2 regions of the Gracilibacillus sp. Marseille-QA3620 genome follow, and region 2 is predicted to be linked to the other one. Evidence: riboswitches for the same ligand, from Rfam matches in the RefSeq annotation. Region 2 holds a riboswitch; the other holds the start of a gene.
The links. A riboswitch is a leader RNA that binds a small molecule or an ion and turns the genes downstream of it on or off. The one in region 2 is predicted to bind glycine.
Positions count from the first base shown of each region.

Region 1: it holds a riboswitch for glycine, as region 2 does, so the genes downstream of both, ACY8DX_RS02365 (amino acid permease) here and gcvT (glycine cleavage system aminomethyltransferase GcvT) in region 2, are expected to answer to the same signal.

Region 1 is NZ_CM143102.1:462,317-468,394, forward strand. It holds gene ACY8DX_RS02355 (HIT family protein) at 1-39, shown strand, start outside; partial or broken gene ACY8DX_RS02360 (LLM class flavin-dependent oxidoreductase) at 60-464, opposite strand; gene ACY8DX_RS02365 (amino acid permease) at 1,221-2,585, opposite strand; glycine riboswitch at 2,708-2,790, opposite strand; gene ACY8DX_RS02370 (nucleoside deaminase) at 3,105-3,575, shown strand; gene ACY8DX_RS02375 (hypothetical protein) at 3,724-3,867, shown strand; gene ACY8DX_RS02380 (flavodoxin domain-containing protein) at 3,916-4,392, opposite strand; gene ACY8DX_RS02385 (alpha/beta fold hydrolase) at 4,508-5,323, shown strand; gene ACY8DX_RS02390 (Na/Pi cotransporter family protein) at 5,366-6,078, opposite strand, start outside.
Region 2 is NZ_CM143102.1:3,040,896-3,046,973, reverse strand. It holds gene ACY8DX_RS15340 (YqhG family protein) at 40-834, opposite strand; gene ACY8DX_RS15335 (DEAD/DEAH box helicase) at 812-2,506, opposite strand; glycine riboswitch at 2,686-2,778, shown strand; glycine riboswitch at 2,782-2,873, shown strand; gene gcvT (glycine cleavage system aminomethyltransferase GcvT) at 2,956-4,074, shown strand; gene gcvPA (aminomethyl-transferring glycine dehydrogenase subunit GcvPA) at 4,071-5,417, shown strand; gene gcvPB (aminomethyl-transferring glycine dehydrogenase subunit GcvPB) at 5,410-6,078, shown strand, end outside.

The DNA of each region.
Region 1 (6,078 bases), 1.7 Mb from region 2:
AGGCTAACGGCTGAATTAAATAGACACATCGAATGCTAGTGATTCGATGTGTCCTTTTTTTATGATTTAGCAGTATATTTTCGAATGGCAGGAAGGATTTCCGTGCCAATGATTTCAATTTTCTCGATGACTTTTTCGCGCGGCACTCCGCCGAAATCCATCTGGGCAATATAGCGCTGGTGACCAAATTGTTCATGCTGATAAAGGATTTTCTCAATAATCTGCTGTGGACTGCCGACATTCATGACATTATGCGGGTTACTTCCTTGGATGAAAGCAGCATGCGGAAAACCGCGTCCCTTGGTGCGTTCCATTCCTTTATTGATATGAGGGTAGTACTCGTCAAGCGCTTTCTCGGCATCGTCTGCGATAAAGAAGAAGCCAGCCGTTGCGACTGGAAGGGTAGATGGGTCATAGCCGTTTTGTCTGGCTGCTTCCCGGTAAGCGTCAATAGAACGCTTGAATGTCCCCGGTATGCGGATTAGGTAAATGGTCGCCCAATGTATAAATACCAAATTAAAGTCCCTTGCTTGCATCAATACGATACTATTCCATGATAATCCCCCTTATAAATGAAGCTGATTAGGGATAAGTATACTAAAATGCTGGAAAAAGAACCCGGATGATGACTTATGGAGGGGGAGGAATGCATTGAGCTTTTTCACTCGGGAAGATAATGATTCTATGGATTGTTTTAAGTGTAACAAAATTAATTTTGTTCATTTCCTTCTCAATAAAACTTTGTGGTAAAGGCAATAAGGGTATAGATCAAGGATGTGAGAAAAGGAAGGTTTGGATAAAAGAAGAATTCTTTATTTACATTTGGTATATCTGTTTTTATCCCGCGAACCCCTTGTATAGCTTGGTCATAGTATCGAGCTTTAAGCTCTCCGGTTGAAGTGAAAAACCAATTGAATAGGGTGAAGATTACTCCTACAAAAAAAGAATCGTCAAGGAAATTGGAATGATAATGATGTGACAAACTAAAACTTGTACCAATTAATAATAATAAAGTAAGAGTAATGGTTAATATTTTTTTAAACAATATCCTCTTTCCCTTCTGAACAGCTAAGTATTTACTGCCTGCATTTCCTGTTAATAAAGTATATTTGAGGTCTAAAATAGATATCCCTTATATAAACCGCAAAATATTCCATTAATTAAAATTGACCAAGCGTGGGTGTAAAAAAGAACCCGCCTCTCTAGGCGGGTTCCTATGGTTAACACTTATTTTCTACTACTTCAATCTTACTTCGCTGCCGATTATAAAGAAATACTAAAGCGATGAACCAAATTGGTGTCAGTAAGAGTGCGAGTCTCGTTGCCTCAGCAAACAGCATGACAATTAGTACGAGTGCGAATAACGCTAAAACGGCATAGTTGATGAATGGGGCGAATGGTGCCTTGAACGTCGATTTAGCAGCAAGTTCTGGCCGTGTTTTCTTATAACGGATATGGGCAATCAGGATAATGCTCCATACCCAGATGAAACAGATTGCGCTTATGGTCGTCACAATCGTAAATGCCTGTTCAGGAATGACCTTGCTGAGAAGGGCCCCAATTGATACAACAACGGCAGAAAGGAATAGCGCATTGCTTGGCACGGCATTCTTATTCAATTTCCCGATTTTCGCCGGAGCAGAGCCATCCTTACTTAAGGAGTGAAGAATGCGGCTCGTGGAGAAGAGACCACTGTTGCAGGCTGATGCAGCAGATGTCATGACGACGAAATTGATTATGCCGGCTGCCACTGGGATGCCAATAAGCGTAAATACACCGACGAATGGACTGCTGTCTCCGTTCAGCATTGTCCATGGATTGATAGTTAGTATAACGATAATCGCTCCGACATAGAATAATAGAATTCGTACCGGAATCTTATTAATTGCCGAGGGAATGTTCTTTTTAGGATCAGCTGTTTCGGCTGCTGATACACCGACAAGCTCCATGCCGACGAAAGAAAAGACGACAAGCTGGAAGGAGAGCAGGAAGCCTTGGACCCCATTCGGGAACATGCCGCCGTGACTCCATATATTTGATAGGGAAACCGTTCCCGTATTTGTTTGAAAGCCAATGACCAATAATACAATTCCGACCGCAATCAAAGCAATAATCGTGATGACCTTAATGATGGCAAACCAGAACTCAAGCTCGCCAAACAGCTTAACGGATAATAAATTCAATGCTACGAGAATAATTAAGCACGCAAATGCCGGTATCCATTGCGGAATGTCAAACCAATACTGCATGTAGACTCCGACGGCAATGATGTCCGCCATCGCGGTCATGATCCAGCAAAACCAATAGGTCCAGCCTGTCACATATCCAGCCCACGGTCCGATATATTCCGTGGCGAATTCCGTGAAGGAGGTATACCCGGTATTCGATAATAGCAATTCCCCTAAAGCCCTCATCACAAAAAATAACGCAATCCCAATCAGAAGATAGGAAAAGATGATAGATGGACCTGCCAGGGCAATTGATTTACCTGCCCCCAAAAATAACCCGGTTCCAATTGTTCCGCCAATGGCGATTAATTGAACGTGCCGGTTCTTTAAATCTCGTTTTAACTCTTGTTGCCCCATGTTTCTTCGCCTCCGCTTGTATGTCTAGATGAACCGGATAAAGTTCCTCGAGAAAATAAAAAAGAGATTGGAACAGAATCCAATCTCTAAAGGGCATTTTAGAAAAATAACAATGCAATACTTGCTACTCTCCTGTCCTTTTGCCTGAGATTATGAATCCTTCGGCGCTGCACATTTGCTGTACAGTCTCTCCAGAAGCTGCTCCTGCCATAGTTTGATCCACGGCATTCAACGCTTACTAGTATCCAGTTTTCATGGGAAAATGATTCCCATTTATTTTTATAGAATAATGGAAGTCTAACATGAATGCGATAAATTGGTCAATTATTTTAACCGGAAATGACTGGGAAATGTCGAAAAATCATTTGGAAGCTTATCTAACAAACAGACTGACAAGGAGCGTTATTAAGGCATAAGATTTTACTAAAGCATTTGATGTTTATTAGTGCGGGGTAAAGAATAAGAGGAGCATTTGAATGAATAGACTAAGAGAGTGCTTGAGACAAAAGAGGTGTTGAAATGATGAATGATGCGATGAAACGCGGGATAGTAGAAGCAAGAAGAACGATGAACCAAAATGATGGGGGACCGTTTGGGGCTTCCATTATTGATAAGAACGGGACGGTCATTGCGGTTGCATCCAATACCGTGCTGAAGGATCATGATCCGACCGCGCATGCGGAGGTCAATGCGATCCGCAAGGCCGGTGAGGTGCTCGGAACGCATGATTTATCCGGCTGTGTACTGTATGCTACAGGTTTTCCATGTCCGATGTGTCTATCGGCCATTATATGGGCTAATATTCATAAGGTGTACTATGGCTGCACACCGAAGGACGCAGAGGCGATAGGATTCAGGGATGATTTTATTTATCGTTTCATTCAGGATGGTTTCGAGGATTCATCCATTCTTGACCTTGAGGAGCTGGACCGTACCCAATGTATGGAGTTATTCGAGGAGTATGCACAAGCGAATAAAGCCATTTATTAAATAAGGGCCATTCTCTTAATGTGAGAATGGCCCTTATGCCAATGCTCAGGGGGCAGGGGTTATCAAGGAGCTTGTTCAAAAAGGCAGGAAAGGCTTTGTAACCTGTGAGCTGCTCTCCTTGTCAACGGATATTGAATCATACTTCGAGGTGGGTACTGAATGTCAGGAGGTATGTGCGGAGCTTGGAGCAGAGTTTGCCCAAGTTGAATTCCAGAATGACTCCTATGATACGATCATCGCATTAGCGAAGCTTGTAAAGAAGCAGATAGAAGCTGTTCCAGCTTCCCGATAGGCACGAAAAAAGCCCCGATAATATGGGGCTTAGGAATTATTTATCATCTTAACTCATTACCGCATGTGCAAAATGTTCAATCTTATCTTTATGAATGCTGACGGTCTCTCCGTCTGCGAGACTCTTCATAGCCATCTTCCCAACAAGCCGCTCAATAAAGCTGAGTGCATCCAGGCGAATCTCCCCGCCAAAGGATTCATGTGCAAGTGCATGGGCTAGAAGCTCTGGCGGAAAGTTATCGGTGAAATGCTGCTCTGCCTGCTGTTCATTGCCACAGCAAATGAATAAACCAATTTCCTTGTCGAGCAGTTCGCTCTTATGGTTTTGCATAAATTCCTTTACCGCGCTGTGAAGCCTGCCGTATCGAATCGGGCCGCCAATAAGAATAGTGTCATAATCACTGAGATCAGGCTCTTGGCTGACAATATCAATGAGGGTTGTAACTCCGTCAATCTCGTGTGCGAGCATCTCAGCACAGGTCTTGGTGGTGCCGCTTTTTGAAGCATAAACAATCATTGTTTTCATGGTGCTTAATCGCTCCCTTCAAGTGAAATGAATGTTCACCATAAGCATACATGAAATATTGCAAGGAATCGAATGATGTATCTTGAATAAGGATAGGAAGAGGGAGGCGATAAGGATGACAAAAGGTGGGAAGTATGTGGAGCTCTCTGGTGGAGCGGAATTATATGTGCGGGATATCGGACAAGGGGAGCCATTGGTGTTTATTCCCGGCTGGACCTTTACCCTGGAGGTATTTGAAAAGCAAATAGGGCATTTTGCCAAGACACATCGGGTGATTGCCATCGACCCGCGCAGTCATGGACGATCGACAGTTACAGCAGAGGGGAATGAATACATCACCCATGCAAAAGATCTGCAGACAGTACTTCAAGCGTTGGAGGTTCATGAACCAACGCTTATGGGTTGGTCATTTGGCTGTTTGACGATTTGGGAATACGTCAGGCAATTTGGTGTGGACTCCATCAAGTCGTGTATATTGGTCGATATGTCGCCAAAGGCCCTCTCGGTTAATGAAGGAGATTGGACAGAAGGAAGCTTAGATGATATCGCCGCAGCATACACGAATTATTTATGTAATTCAAAGGGGCAGAGATCATTTGTGGAGAATTATGCAAGAAACGTCATGGTACAGCGTGATTTAAACGAGAAGGAGCTGCAGTGGCTGATTGAACAATCCTTGAATACTCCTTATTATATTGCCGCTAATCTTTTTGCAGCGGGCATGTTCTCTGATTACCGCAAGGAAGCAAGACAAGTGAGTGAGGCTGTGCCAACCTTAGCTATTGTTGCCGAGCACTGGCAGGACGCAGCAAAAGGAACGCTTGCACATATTTCACCAGACGTGAAGGTGGAGGTTCTTGGCGGGCATTTGATGTTTTGGGAGTATGATAAAGCGTTTAATGCCATTATCGAGGAGTTTTTGAAAGGGTAAAAATAATCCCCCCTTCATGAAATGAAGGGGGGATTATTATGCTTACTCCTGCTCGCCAATCAGGGTCTCGGCAATATTCTTGGCATGGTCGCCAACTCGCTCAAGATTGCTTAGGATATCAACGAACACTAATCCTGCTTGAGGGCTGCATGCTCCGCTATTCAACCGAAGAACATGCTGCTTGCGTAGTTTGCGCTCCATTTTGTCCAAGGTGCGTTCATGCTCGACAACCTTGTAGGCAGCCTCTTTGTCCATATGCTCAAAAGCATCGAGTGCTTCTTTTGCCGCTCGGATGGCGATATTGAACATTTCATCTAAATCAGACATGGCTTCCTCTGTAATAGAAACCTTGTTGCTAAGCTGGTATTCGACAAGCTCGAGGATATTCTCGAAATGATCCCCAATTCGCTCAAAGTCATTAATCGTATGCATTAGAATGCTATGCTCATCTGATTCATGCTGGGATAAAGAGCTTGCTGATACTTTCACGAGATAATCCGTAATTCGATGGTCAAGATTATTAAGGGCTTCCTCAAGCTGTGTGGCTCTATTGAGTGAAGTTTTATCTTTCGTCATTAAGTAATTCTTGGATTCCTCCAAGCCGTTTACAGCGAATCCGCCCATACGCAGAATTTCCTGCTTTGCCTGTCCAAGCGCAATGGCTGGTGCTTTATCCATCAGGATAGGATCCAAATGCTTGGGCTTGAATTCAATAGCAGCATCCTCACCAGGAATTAGCTTTGTCACAAGCCATG
Region 2 (6,078 bases):
GCAGGGGCTTTTTTCTTTTGCCGCATGCTCCTCTATAAGCTAGATAGCATCCTTTGTTAAATAAAACAATCCACCGTTAATGATTCTAACATGAATGCGCGGCTCATATTGAAGTTTCAGCGCTTCCTTTTCCGCCTCATAGGATTCTCGTTCTTCCTCAAGCTTGTCTTCATAGAAATGATTTAATAAGGCCAAATCCTTGTTCCATCGCTCCATGGCATCAGCTGCCCAGGAATGGTTGTCCTGAGTGACTTTCATTTGCATATGACTTTTCAAGCGGCCAATCCCGCTTTGATAGCGGATGATTGGTGAAAGTGTGAAAGTATAATCCGGTATTTTTGGTGTAAGGTCGACTCGTTGCACCGTGTCATAAAAATCCTCTAGGATTGTTCCGTTGATTAAGTTCAGCCCAATGGAATGAAGCTGATCTTTTTTACGGTCACATTCATAGGAGATGTTAACATTTAGGCAAAGCCAGGGAAATAAGGGGGCTTGTCCGTTTGAAACCTGGATTTTCTCAAAAAGCCGGATATGACGTGAAAGCTTCCTCGATAGCGTGAAGATTTGATGCAGTCTAGGAGAGCCGAAGTGAATGAAGTCCCCCTTCAGCCCTTCCGGCGCCAGCTCCTGGTCAGTAATGAGCGTTAAGCTCATCGGATTTGGAATTCCCCCGGTCTTCTCAAGATAATGCCAGTAAAATGGCCTATTCATGAGCTCTTTATCCATCTCGATTGTCAATTGGACGATGAGATGCCCTGGTCCCTGTTCGGTGATTTCACAATGGTTTGCTTGAAAGAATTCTGTCAGGAATTTATGGATTTCCACTTGCTGCACTTGCAGGTTCCTCCTTTTTCACCCGCTTCGCAAATTCAATCATGGAAGCGAGATTGTCCATCTTGATTTTCATTTCTCCCTCAGTCTTCGACTTGGCAAGAATATCAGTTAAATGCTCTTCAAGATTTTTGACCTCGAGCCTTGTTAAAATATCATCTAGTTCGCCGACGACCCGTTCAAATAATTGAATCTTCTCATAGAGAATCTTCATAATATGCTCCTCCACCGTTTCTTTGACGGAAAAGTTATAAATGCGTACATCTTCAGTCTGGCCGAGGCGATGTATCCTCCCGATTCGCTGTTCAAGCCGCATAGGATTCCATGGCAGGTCGAAATTGATGATGTGATGGCAGAATTGCAGATTGATTCCCTCGCCGCCGGCTTCTGTCGCAATCAGCACCTGTGCCTGCTTTTGAAAGAGCTCTCTCATCCAGTCTTTTTTGCTGCGCTTAAAACCGCCCCGGAAAGGAACAGATGTAATGCCGTTTTGCTTGAGGAACCACTGCAAATACAGCTGAGTAGCACGGTATTCTGTAAAGATAATGACCTTATCATTAATATTCTTGATCAGCTCTAATGCTTTTTCAGCCTTCGAGTTGACATTCACCTCTTCTACCTTGCCAATCAGCTCATGAATCTTCTGCTTATAGGTCTCACTGGCATCTGGATATTTCTCAAGCATATTGCGAAGCGTAAAGTAGACAGCTTCTCGGCTGCTGCAGGCCTCCCGCTGAAGAATCAGGGAGGAGAAGCCGGTATTCATTTTCTCCGGCAAAGCCTCACGGAAGGAGGCGACTGCATCATAAAGGGCTCTCTCCTTCTCGGAGAATTCAATGAAGACCGACTCTACCTTTCTGCTTGTCCATTCAATCCCTGTTTCCTGGCGTTTATTACGAATCATGACTCGGTTCACTAATTCCTTCAGGTAGGCATCATCCTTCAAGGAACGCTTTTTGGCGGAGAATCGCTCATTGAAGCTCGTATAACTGCCAAGATGGCCTGGCTTCAGCAAGGAAACAAGGTAGAAAATTTCCTCAATCTTGTTTTGGATAGGCGTAGCTGTCAGCAGCAGGCAGAACTTCTTTTGGATTTTTTGAACAAATTCATAGTTTTTGGTTTTATTGTTTTTTAATTTATGAGCTTCATCAATGATGACCAAATCATAGGATTGTTCAAGAATGGCAGACCGGTGTGGCTCCCGTTTGGCTGTATCAATGGAGGTTATGAGAATATCTCCATCCCACCCATAGCCCTTGCGGTAAATGCAGGCTGGAATATGAAATTTTTGATTCAGCTCTGTTCCCCATTGAGAGACCAAGGAAGCAGGAACTAAGATGAGTATTTTTCGTGCAAGTCCTCGAATCATGTACTCTTTTAAAATAAGCCCTGCCTCTATTGTCTTTCCAAGACCGACCTCATCGGCTAAGATGGCTTTTCCGTTCATGCGCTCGATTACTTCTGTTGCTGCTTCGAGCTGGTGGGGGAGAGGAGTGAATCCCGAAAGATGCTTCGGTCCGATTAACCCAGTGAAATCTGGTATTAGCTTTTGCTTTTCAGCTTCGATGCTAAGTTGAAAAAGAGAATAGCTTGACCAAGGTCCATCTTCATTGATTCTCTCTTCAAGCTCTGTTTCCCACCCATCTTCAAAATGAATATCTGGAATATTGCTCATGGCTGACCCCGTCTTTCCTTATAGTAAGCTTGGGCAATTCCTCTTCAAGTGGAGGTTTACGTTTGCCACAATGTTCCTCTTGATGATAGGATATAACTATCTTGTTAGATTATTTTGATAATAGTCTAATCCCTTTGCATGATGTTTAGTATGAACCAATTACATAAAAATATGAGCGAATGAAGGCAAGGGGAGAGACCGCAGGCTGCGGCGCCGAAGGAGCAAACGGCTGAGACCGTGAATCTCTCAGGCAAAAGAACACTTGCTGGACGCAACTCTGGAGAGTGCTTTCACTATTTAACTAGATGAGGCCACCAAAGGGGAAACGCAGGATGTATGCGGTAAACTTTCAGGTATCAGGACAGAGACCATTTCCTAAAATTAGGGCTGGTTTCTGTCCTTTTTTCTGTGATTGAAAAGGGATTATACGAATCATTGGGAGGTAGAGGATGGAGAAGTTAAAGCAAACTCCGCTGATTTCAGTATATGGGGAATACGGCGGAAAGACGATTGACTTTGGCGGTTGGGAGCTGCCTGTGCAATTTTCGGGAATCAAGCATGAGCATGAGGCAGTTAGAACGAAGGCGGGCCTTTTTGATGTCTCCCATATGGGTGAATTTACAGTCAAGGGAGCAGGTTCACTGCCGTTTCTTCAAAAAATGGTGACCAATGATGTGAGTAAATTGATAGCAGGTAAAGCACAGTACACAGCTCTCTGCTATGAGGATGGCGGAACGGTCGATGATTTAATTATTTATAAGAAGGCTGAGGATGACTATCTCCTTGTAGTGAATGCCTCAAATATTGACAAAGATTTTGAATGGCTGACGTCCCATTTGACTGAAGGAGCAGAGCTTGAAAATATTTCTGAACAAATCGCCCTGCTCGCTTTGCAGGGACCGCTTGCAGAAGAGGTTCTGCAGCCCCTTGCTCCAGAGGCAGATTTAACAAGCTTAGGCTTCTTCAGCTTTTATGAGGATGTGAAGGTCGCTGGAATGAACGTGCTGATCTCTAGGACCGGTTATACAGGGGAGGATGGCTTTGAATTGTACTGCCGAAGCGAGGATGCGGCAGGACTTTGGAAGGAACTGCTGAAAGCAGGCGAGCGTATCGGTCTTATACCATGCGGTCTGGGAGCACGCGATACTCTTCGTTTTGAGGCTAAACTGCCGCTTTACGGACAGGAGCTTTCGAAGGATATTACCCCGATAGAAGCAGGAATAGGCTTTACGGTCAAAGTTGATAAGGGAGACTTTATTGGTCGAGAAACATTAAAAGCACAAAAAGAAAACGGGGCTCCGCGCAAGCTGGTCGGCATCGAGATGATTGACCGGGGAATCCCGCGTCATGGCTATCCGGTAATTGCCGGAGGTGTTCAGATTGGAGAGGTCACGACAGGCACCCAATCCCCTACCTTGAAGAAGAATGTTGGTTTGGCGCTCATTAAAAGTGAATATGCCACACTTGATGGAGAAGTAAAGGTTGAGATTCGCGGCAAGCAATTAAAGGCTAAAGTGGTCAAAACCCCATTTTATAAACGTCCGCAAGCAGGAGGAGTGCAGAAATGAACCACCGTTATTTACCGATGACTACCGAAGATGAGAAAGAAATGCTGCAAACAATTGGTGTTGATTCAATTGACGACCTATTCTCTGATATTCCATCCAATGTCCGTTTCAAAGGGGAGTATGCCATCAAGCCGGCCAAATCAGAGTCAGCCCTATTGAAGGAATTAGCTGAAATGGCGGCAAAAAATGCCGACCTTAAAAGCTATAGCTCCTTCCTTGGTGCAGGAGTGTATGACCATTACATGCCGGTTATTGTTGATCATGTCATTTCCCGTTCTGAGTTTTATACAGCCTACACACCTTATCAGCCGGAGATTTCGCAAGGAGAGCTGCAGGCTATCTTTGAATTCCAGACAATGATTTGCGAATTGACGGGTATGGATGTAGCCAATTCCTCCATGTATGACGGGGGTACGGCGCTTGCTGAGGCAGCCATGCTTGCCGCTGGGTCTACTCGCAGGAAGAAGCTGCTAGTCTCAGAGGCAGTTCATCCTGAATCTCGTGCTGTTCTTGCAACCTATGCAAAGGGACAATATATTGACCTTCAAGTTGTGGCGTGCAAGGATGGCGTGACAGACTTGGAGAAATTAGCTGAACAAATAGACGGAGATACAGCTGGATTTATTGTTCAGTATCCGAATTTCTTCGGTCGCATTGAAAATCTTGCGGAGGTTGAGAAGCTGGTTCATGCTCAAAAGGCGATGATGATTGTCTCAAGCAACCCGTTATCCCTTGGTGTATTAACGCCTCCAGGGGAATTCGGCGCTGATATCGTGATTGGCGATGCCCAGCCATTCGGCATCCCTGCAGCCTTTGGCGGTCCGCATTGCGGATACTTTGCCGTTACCAATAAATTAATGCGGAAGGTGCCGGGCCGTCTTGTCGGTCAAACGGTGGATGAAGAAGGCAAGCGAGGCTTCGTTTTAACCCTTCAAGCACGGGAACAGCATATCAGAAGGGATAAGGCTACCTCTAATATTTGCTCCAACCAAGCCTTAAATGCGCTTGCTGCATCTGTTGCGATGACCGCACTCGGGAAACAAGGCGTGAAGGAGATGGCTGTCCAAAATATCCAGAAGGCTCATTATGCAAAAGAGGCTCTTAAATCAAATGGACTTAAAATAGCCTTTGAGGGACCATCCTTTAATGAGTTTGTCGTGAAGGTAAATGGATCTGTTCAAGAAGTGAATCGTCTGCTCCTTAAGAAAGGAATTATTGGCGGTTATGATCTAGGACGTGATTATCCAGAGCTTGAAGGGTGTATGCTTGTTGCCGTAACAGAGCTGCGTACACGGGAAGAAATTGATACATTTGCAAAAGAATTGGGGGATTTCCATGCATAAACAGGATCAGCCTTTAATATTTGAACTTACAAAACCAGGCCGTATTGGCTATTCCCTGCCGGAATTGGATGTCCCAGAGGCAAGCCTCTCAGAATTGCTGCCGAATGAATTCATTCGAGAGGAAGAGCCGAATTTGCCGGAGGTGTCTGAACTTGATATCATGCGTCATTATACGGCTCTTTCCCGCAGAAACCATGGGGTGGATTCCGGATTTTATCCACTCGGCTCCTGCACGATGAAATATAATCCGAAGATTAATGAAAGCGTCGCACGATTCCCAGGATTCGCTCATGTGCATCCCCTGCAGGAGGCTGAAGCGGCACAAGGGGCACTGGAATTAATGTATGACCTCCAGCAGCACTTAAAGGAAATCACGGGTATGGATGAGGTAACTCTTCAGCCTGCGGCAGGCGCCCATGGGGAATGGACAGGGTTAATGATGATTCGTGCATTCCATGAAGCAAATGGTGATTTCGACCGTGTGAAGGTCATTGTCCCAGATTCCGCACATGGAACAAACCCAGCTTCTGCAACGGTGGCCGGTCTGCAGACCATTACCGTGAAATCTGGTGAGGATGGCTTGGTTGACCTTGAGGACTTAAAGAGGGTTGTAGGGCCGGATACTGCGGCATTGATGCTGACAAATCCAAATACACTTGGC